DNA from 2 places in the Shewanella sp. QJM3NY_23 genome. Region 1 is predicted to be linked to the other one. Evidence: predicted binding sites of a transcription regulator. Region 1 holds the regulator's gene; the other holds the start of a gene.
The links. Region 1 encodes sigma-54, which starts transcription at its own class of promoters, with help from an activator protein. Its sites were predicted from a motif close to GTTGGCACGNNNNTNGNNT; they were not measured.
Positions count from the first base shown of each region.

Region 2: a site for sigma-54 is predicted at 2,343-2,361, ahead of AC0VXX_RS01760 (FimV/HubP family polar landmark protein). Genes of this name have one in related genera too.

Region 1 covers NZ_CM149657.1:476,079-480,297, reverse strand. Annotated here, with positions in the region: gene lptA (lipopolysaccharide transport periplasmic protein LptA) at 1-270, shown strand, start outside; gene lptB (LPS export ABC transporter ATP-binding protein) at 270-1,001, shown strand; gene AC0VXX_RS02265 (RNA polymerase factor sigma-54) at 1,131-2,615, shown strand; gene hpf (ribosome hibernation promoting factor) at 2,646-2,933, shown strand; gene ptsN (PTS IIA-like nitrogen regulatory protein PtsN) at 2,936-3,379, shown strand; gene rapZ (RNase adapter RapZ) at 3,376-4,219, shown strand, end outside.
Region 2 covers NZ_CM149657.1:363,987-368,205, forward strand. Annotated here, with positions in the region: gene priA (primosomal protein N') at 1-2,192, opposite strand, end outside; gene AC0VXX_RS01760 (FimV/HubP family polar landmark protein) at 2,397-3,146, shown strand; gene rpmE (50S ribosomal protein L31) at 3,383-3,595, shown strand; gene AC0VXX_RS01770 (thermonuclease family protein) at 3,824-4,219, shown strand, end outside.

The DNA.
Region 1 (4,219 bases):
CAGGTGATGGAAAATGGTCGTCCAGCGTCAGCCAGCGCCAATGAGATCCGCTATGAACTGTCGACCCGCACTCTAACCCTAATTGGTAATGCCACCCTCGAACAAGAAGGTAGCCAAGTCACAGGTAATCAAATTCGCTACAACATTGAGCAGCAACAGTTGATAGCCGAAAGTACGGGTAGCGATCGCGTTATCACCATCATTCAACCCGAAAGTTACCAAGACAACAGCAAAAGTCAGCCCCAAGAACAGCCCAAGCAGGAACAGTAATGACAGAGATGACGCTAAAAGCGGTTAACTTAGCCAAAAGCTATAAGAGCCGTGCCGTGGTACAAGATGTCAGCTTAACCGTGCGCACAGGGCAAATTGTCGGCTTGCTAGGCCCTAATGGCGCCGGTAAAACCACGACCTTTTATATGGTGGTTGGTCTGGTGCAAAGTGACAAGGGACGTATTTTTATTGATGATGACGATCTCACCCTAGATCCTATGCATTTGCGCGCTCGCAAAGGGATTGGCTATCTACCGCAAGAAGCCAGTATTTTCCGTAAATTATCGGTACGCAATAATATTATGGCGGTATTACAAACCCGACGCGAACTCAGTAACGATGCGCGCGAAGAGGAGTTGGAGCACCTGCTAGAAGAGTTTCATATCACCCACATCCGCGATAGTCAGGGGATGGCACTGTCCGGTGGTGAACGTCGACGCGTCGAAATCGCCCGAGCGTTAGCCGCCAACCCTAAGTTTATTTTGCTCGACGAACCCTTCGCCGGGGTCGACCCCATTTCGGTTATCGACATCAAAAAGATTATTGAGCAACTGAAAAATCGTGGCCTTGGGGTACTGATCACTGACCACAACGTACGGGAAACATTGGATGTGTGTGAGAAAGCCTATATTGTCAGCCACGGCAACTTGATTGCAGAAGGAACCCCCGCTGAGATCTTAGATAACCAACAAGTTCGAGCGGTGTACTTAGGGGAACAATTCAAGCTATAGTTAACGTTATTAGCGCTCAAGGTAAAGGCGAAACCGCTTTTACCTTATAAGTAGATCATTCGCCTTAGCGGTTTAATACCAGAGGCAGCTTTCTCACTTTAGAATTAGAAACAAGGGAATAGCAGTACGATGAAAGCGTCACTTCAGCTCAAAATGGGTCAGCATTTAACCATGACGCCCCAGTTGCAACAAGCTATTCGCTTGTTACAACTGTCGTCGTTGGAATTGCAGCAAGAGATCCAGCAAGCACTAGAGTCTAACCCTCTACTCGAGTTAGACGAGGAGCAAGAAGGCGCCAATATCGACTCAGAACAAGAGCGTAATGACAACTTCGACACCGATTACAATGAGCAACTGCAAGTCGACTCGAGTGAAGACAATTCGAGCTTAGAAACCTCCGATGCACTCAACCAAGACTCTATGCCCGATGAGCTGCCCGTCGACACTACATGGGATGAGGTCTATACCGCATCACCTAACTCCAGCTCTGGTGCGATGCGCGACGATGACATGCCATTTCAAGGGGAGACCAGCGAAGGCTTGTATGAACACCTCGAATGGCAAAAAAACCTCACTCCCTTTTCTGACAACGACCTCGCTATCGCCACCGCCATCATTGATGCCATAGACGAGCGTGGCTACTTGACGCAAACTTGCGACGATATTCTTGAAGCCATGGGCGATCCTGAAATCGAACTCGACGAAATTGAAGCGGTATTAAAGCGGGTACAACATTTCGATCCTATCGGGATTGGTGCCAGAGACCTCAGCGAATGCCTGATGATCCAACTGGCCCAATACAGCCCCGACACCCCGCATATCGACAACGCCAGACTCTTGATCCGTGATTACTTAGATCTTATCGCCGGGCGAGACTTTCGCCTATTGATGCGTAAGACCAAGCTGAAAGAGGATGAATTACGCGAGGCCATAGCGCTAATTCAAACCCTCAATCCGCGCCCGGGGCTGGCCATTACTGCCAGTCGCGACGAATACGTGATCCCCGATGTCACAGTTAGCAAGAAAAAAGGTCGCTGGGTGGTCGAGCTTAATCCCGATAGTATGCCTAAGATTAATGTAAACCAACATTATGCCTCGATGGCGCGCAGCACCAAAAACCAAGCCGATGGCCAGTTTATTCGTGGTCACCTGCAAGAAGCTAAATGGTTTCTAAAAAGTTTAGAGAGCCGCAACGATACCTTGCTCAAGGTTACCAACTGCATTGTCGATTTCCAGCAAGGATTTTTCGAGTTTGGTGAAGAAGCGATGAAACCTATGGTGCTTAATGATATTGCCGAGGCGGTCGAAATGCATGAATCGACCATCTCGCGGGTCACCACCCAAAAGTATATGCACACTCCAAGAGGGATTTTTGAGCTAAAATACTTTTTCTCCAGCCATGTCGGGACCGACGATGGTGGCGAATGCTCTTCTACTGCGATCCGCGCTTTTATTAAGAAGCTAGTCGCCGCAGAAAATCAGAAGAAACCCTTAAGTGACAGTAAGATGGCGCAACTGTTAGCCGAGCAAGGTATTCAAGTCGCTAGACGCACGATAGCAAAATATCGTGAAGCGATGTTGATACCGCCGTCAAATCAACGTAAAAGCTTATAATCAACAACTGGAAACCGGAGGAATCACTTTATGCAAATAAATCTGACTGGGCACCACATTGAGATCACCCAATCTCTGCGCAACTATGTTGAAGAAAAGTTTACAAAGCTTGAACGGCATTTCGATCAGATCAATAATGTCCACGTGATATTAAATGTCGAAAAATTGATGCAAAAAGTTGAAGCAAAGTTACATCTTAGTGGTGGAGAAGTATTTGCAACATCAGAGCACGCGGATATGTATGCCGCGATAGATTCCCTGATCGATAAATTAGATCGTCAGGTCATTAAACACAAAGAGAAGCTAACAAAACATTAACGATGGAACTTAGTACCATCCTGCGGCCGGAGTGCACAACCTGCGCCACTCCGGGCAGTAAGAAAAAGGTACTGGAACTTATCAGCGACTTGGCCGCTGTCCAGTACCCCACCCTTTCCTCTCAAGAGATTTTTGAAAGCCTTTTGGCGAGAGAGAAAATGGGCAGCACAGGTATAGGCAATGGTATCGCGATCCCTCACGGACGGCTGACGAATATTGAGAAGCCCGTCGCCGTATTGATAAAATGTGCAGAGCCAATTGCATTCGATGCAATTGATAATCAGCCGGTCGATATCCTCTTTGCATTATTGGTTCCCGCAGATCAATGCGAGCAACACCTTAGCACTCTCGCCGCGATGGCAGAGAAATTAAGTGATAAAGCTATCATCAAACAGCTAAGAAAAACCCACGACGAAGCAGAACTGTATCAGGTGATCACCCAATGAAATTGGTAATGGTATCTGGGCGCTCAGGCTCAGGAAAATCGGTAGTCCTTAGGGTACTGGAAGATCTGGGCTATTACTGTGTCGACAATCTGCCACTGCAGATGATGGACTCGCTGCTCAGTCAGCTTAAAGGTAGAAATGAACTTGTTGCGATAAGCGTCGATGTGCGCAACATGCCCAGCGAAGATATCCAGCTTGAAAAACAGCTAGCGAATCTTCCTAAAGATACCGAATTACTGAGTTTCTTTCTAAACTCTTCTGACGATGTGTTACTCAAACGCTACAGTGAAACCCGTAGATTACACCCGCTATCACGCTCAAAAGTTTCCCTTAAAGAGGCGATACAGCTTGAAGGCAAAATGCTCGAGCCTATCTCCAAGATGGTCGATCACTACATAGATACCTCGACGCTTAACATCTATGATTTAAGCGATAAGGTACGCGAGATCTTACTGGGAACAGTAGATAAAGAATTAGTGATTAACTTTGAGTCGTTTGGTTTTAAATATGGCATGCCAAGTGAAGCTGACTTTATGTTTGACGTGCGTTTTCTGCCCAATCCCCACTGGGAAACGGAGTTACGTCCGCTGACAGGTCTCGACCAACCAGTGCAGCAATTTTTAAGCCAACAGCCGCTAGTGAACAAGTTTATTTGGCAGATAGAGAATTTGCTCGAAACTTGGCTGCCGCACCTTGAACGCAATAACCGTAGCTACTTAACTATCGCCATTGGTTGTACTGGAGGCCAGCATAGATCTGTCTATGTTACCGACCAACTTGCTAAATTATTTAATAAAGGTAAACACAAGGTTCAAGCGCGCCACAGAGAGTTAAAGAAAC
Region 2 (4,219 bases), 110 kb from region 1:
AACAGATCTTGCGGGTCGCGATCTAAGCTCCAGCGGCACTTTTTGGCCAAGGGTAAGGCTTCGATTTGTGGTAGCGCGACCTCGAACGACTTTTGTAGCAGGCTGCGCTCTTTGGTTTGAAACATCAATTGGCGGCGAAATTTGCCCGCTTTTTTGTCCATGGGGGCAGGCATTGGGCCTATCACTTCACACTGCTCATTTTGCGGTAAGATAGCGGCAATCTGCTGTAAAAACTCATCAGCATCTTCGGCGCGATGGGCTTCGGCGCGCAGCAGCAACATGTGCCATGCTGGCGGCAACAAGGCTTGTTTACGCTCCTCTAATTGACCGCGAGCAAACTCACCGTAACCTTTGTGCATCAGCTCGCGCAAGATGGGATTATCGCACTGATGGGTCTGTAATAATACCGTGCCAGCTTTACTGGCTCGCCCTGCGCGTCCCGACACTTGGGTATACAACTGGCCAAAGCGCTCTGGCGCACGAAAATCGGCGCTAAAAAGGGCGCCGTCTACGTCTAGCAGCCCCACTAAGGTGACATCGGGAAAATGATGCCCTTTTGCCAGCATCTGGGTGCCGACCAAGATTTTATATTCACCCTTGTGGATGGCATTGAGGTGACCTTCTAGCGCCCCTTTGCGGCTGGTGGTGTCACGGTCGATACGCACCACAGGATATTGGGGGAACTCTTTCGCTAATGCCTCGGCTAATTGTTCTGTGCCCACCCCTTGGCCCATTAACATGGTGCTACCACATTGGTGGCACTGGCGCGGTATGGCGTACTGATTGCCACAATGATGACAGCGAATTTCGCCCAATGATTGATGTACGGTAAAAAAGGCATCACAACGGTCACACTCATGCAGGTGGCCACATTCGTGGCACAACAGGGCGGGGGCGAATCCACGGCGATTGAGAAACAGCAGCACCTGATTGCCCGCATCTAGGTGAATGCGCATCTCATTGAGTAGTGCATGAGACAGCCCATTTTTGAGCGGCTGATTACGAATATCGATAATGCCTTGACGCACTTTTTCGGCCGCGCCCGCGCGTTCCCCTAAGCTTAGGTGTTGGTAGCGACCGCTGAGGGCATTTTGCAGGGTTTCCAGCGACGGCGTGGCGCTGCCCAGTAATACGGGGATTTTTTCTAAATGGCCACGCATCACGGCTAAATCGCGGGCGTGATAGCCCACCCCCTCTTGCTGTTTAAAGCTGCTATCGTGCTCTTCATCTAAGATGATAATGCCGGGATAACGCATGGGGGTGAACAGCGCCGAGCGCGTGCCAATAATGATGGCCGCTTCACCCGCGCGAGCTTGTCGCCAGGCGCTAAGGCGCTGATTGTCCGTCAGTCCAGAGTGAATCACCGCGACCTGCACCTTAAAACGTTGTTTAAAACGGCTGATGGTTTGCGGTGTTAGGCCAATTTCAGGCACTAAAATGAGTGCTTGCTTCCCCTGTTTGAGCACGGTTTCTAGCAAGGCCAAATACACCTCTGTCTTGCCCGAGCCGGTGATCCCTTCGAGTAAGGTGCAGTGATAGCCTGTTTGCTGATTGAGGGTTGCCACCGCAATTGCCTGCTCTGGATTGAGCTTATGGGGCTCTTCATCTAGGGTTAAGTTGTCGCGCCAGCTAAGGTCGAGTTGATTGGCTCTGTCTTGGTGGGTTATCCAGCCACGCTCCTGCAATGCTTTTAGCGCGGGTTTACTCAGTTCGAGCGCGTTTAATTCTTCTTGAGTCAGCTCACCTTGCAGCAAATGTTGCATCACTTTGCGTTGGGCTGGCGCGCGCTTTAAGGTGTCGAGATCGGCAGCTTGCCCTGCGCTGGTTAGGCACCAAAAACGGGTGCTTTCGGCGCTAACCTGTGCGCCTTTACGTAAGGCGACCGGTAGGGCTTGGGAGAGCATTTGGCCCACACTGCAAAAATAGTAGCGCGCGGCCCATTGAGTCAGTTGATATAAAGAGTCGGGCAGCAGTGGCTCAGTATCTAAAAATTCGCTTACCGATTTTATCTGCTGCGGCGCTAAATCACAGGTGTCAGTTACCCCAGTGACCAAACCGATAAGTTGCTGACGACCGAAAGGGACTTTCACGCGCACGCCTTTGACTGCAAGATGGCTGTCGCTCTCTTTGACGCGATAACTAAAGTTTTGGCGTAGTGGGACGGGCAGGGCAACTTCGACAAACAAAGACATAAAACCAGACAAGCAAACTTAAGGTAGAGCAAGTGTAACCAGCGTACATCGTTAGGGCTACCACTATCTTTTATCGGAGACGGTTTTACCCTATTTTCGGGAGCTTAGTGGCGTTGTGGTCCCTGTTGCAGTGGATAAATAGATTGAATCGTTAGCAGGATTTGTGCTTAATAGTTGTACGGTTATGACGATAAGAATGCGGCTATGAAAACTCTGGTATATCCTTTATTACTCCTGCTGCTATCGCTGAGTCACTTTAGCTGGGCGGCAGTGACTCATGTGAGCATAAATCAAATGCAATTTAACCTCGGATTAAATCCTAAACTCAAGGTCAATATTGTGACCGATCAACCGAGTGTCGACAAATTGCAGTTTGTGGTGGCGCAGCAAAGTGGTCAAGAGCGTTTAATGGTCACACTGGTGAATAATTTTATGTTGCAGCTTACCGGTCTTGAAGATGTGACAGACGCCAATGCCGAGTTAATTGTGCAGGAGTACCATGTTAACCAGTGGCGTGAGGTTAAGCGGATTACACTGTTTGATGCGACTCACGCAGCGCGGGTACCTGCTAAGTCTAAGCCAAGCATCACAGCCAAGCCGCTGGTGGCAAGCAATGCGCTAAGCAGTGAATCCCCTAAGCCATTAAAAGCTCAGTCAAAGGCTCTGAAAAACGCCCAGCAAGGGGATGTGGCAGCGGATTTGGTGCAGGCCGATTGTGAGTTAAACTACGATACACAGCAAACCCTATGGCGTATTGGCAGTGCCTATGCCAAGCCGTGGCAACTGAGTCCTTATGGCGCCATGTTGGCAATTTTCGAGGCTAATCCCAAGGCATTTAATCAAGGTAAAATCCATGGTCTGCGCGCCGACGTGGTGCTGCGTTGCCCATCACTGAATGTGAAGGAGCGCTATCGCGATGCCAAGCAGGCTCAGCAGATGTTTGAGTCCATGTAAGCTAAGTTATACTGACCGCCTGAGCCGATGTGAGTGTCGTTGAAAGCTCAATGGGTGAAACCTGCAAGAGGGTGGGCAACATATTGGCGATGATAATTACTCAGATAGGTGCGGCCCATGCTTGTATCTCTTGCTTGTATCCTGTACTATCTCGCGCCTGAATATTCTATTAACTGCATGTGGTGTCCGACTTCGGGTTGGAAGAGCGACATGGCCTTTAACTTGAGGTAATCCCAATGAAACCAGGCATTCATCCTGATTATGCAGAAATCACTGCAACTTGTACTTGTGGCAACGTTATCAAAGTAAACTCAACTGCAGGTAAGCCACTGCATTTGGACGTATGTGGTGCATGTCACCCATTCTACACTGGTACCCAGAAAGTTATGGATACTGGCGGACGTATCGACAAGTTCAACAAGCGTTTCGGCGCTCTTGGCAAGAAGTAATTATTACTTTTGCAATGAACGTAAAAAAAGGTGCCTTAATGGCGCCTTTTTTGTTGCCTGCGGTGGGTGTTATTCACGGCGCATTATTGATTGTGGTGTAAGCGAAACCCTGACAGTATGTAAGCTAAATTTGATGTAATGCAGCCTGTGTCATTAACTATTTCAATGAATCGTTATGCTAAGTTCAGGCTATCTAAGTAAGCCGCTAATCGAAGGATATGATTATAGATGAGCCGATATAGCAGATACGTACTCACCTTATTGGGTTTATTGCCCTGCTACTGTTTTGCAGCCCAGCCCAGTGTCTGTGTGCCCACTCACTTCGATGAAACCGTGACACTCAGTTATGTGATCGATGGTGACACGTTAGTCCTCAGTGATGATCGCCGGGTGCGGCTTATTGGCGTCGATGCACCAGAGATTGACTTGCAATATCCAGAGTTGTCCGAGCCGTTTGCCAATCAGGCGCGTCAGTTTTTACAGCAACAGCTTCAGGCCGGGCAAACGTTACAGTTAGCGTTCGATCGCAAACGCTTAGATCCCCACGGTAGAACCTTAGCCTATGTTTTCACCCAAGCGGGTGAGCATTTGCAAGAGCTGCTGCTTAATCATGGCTATGCTAAA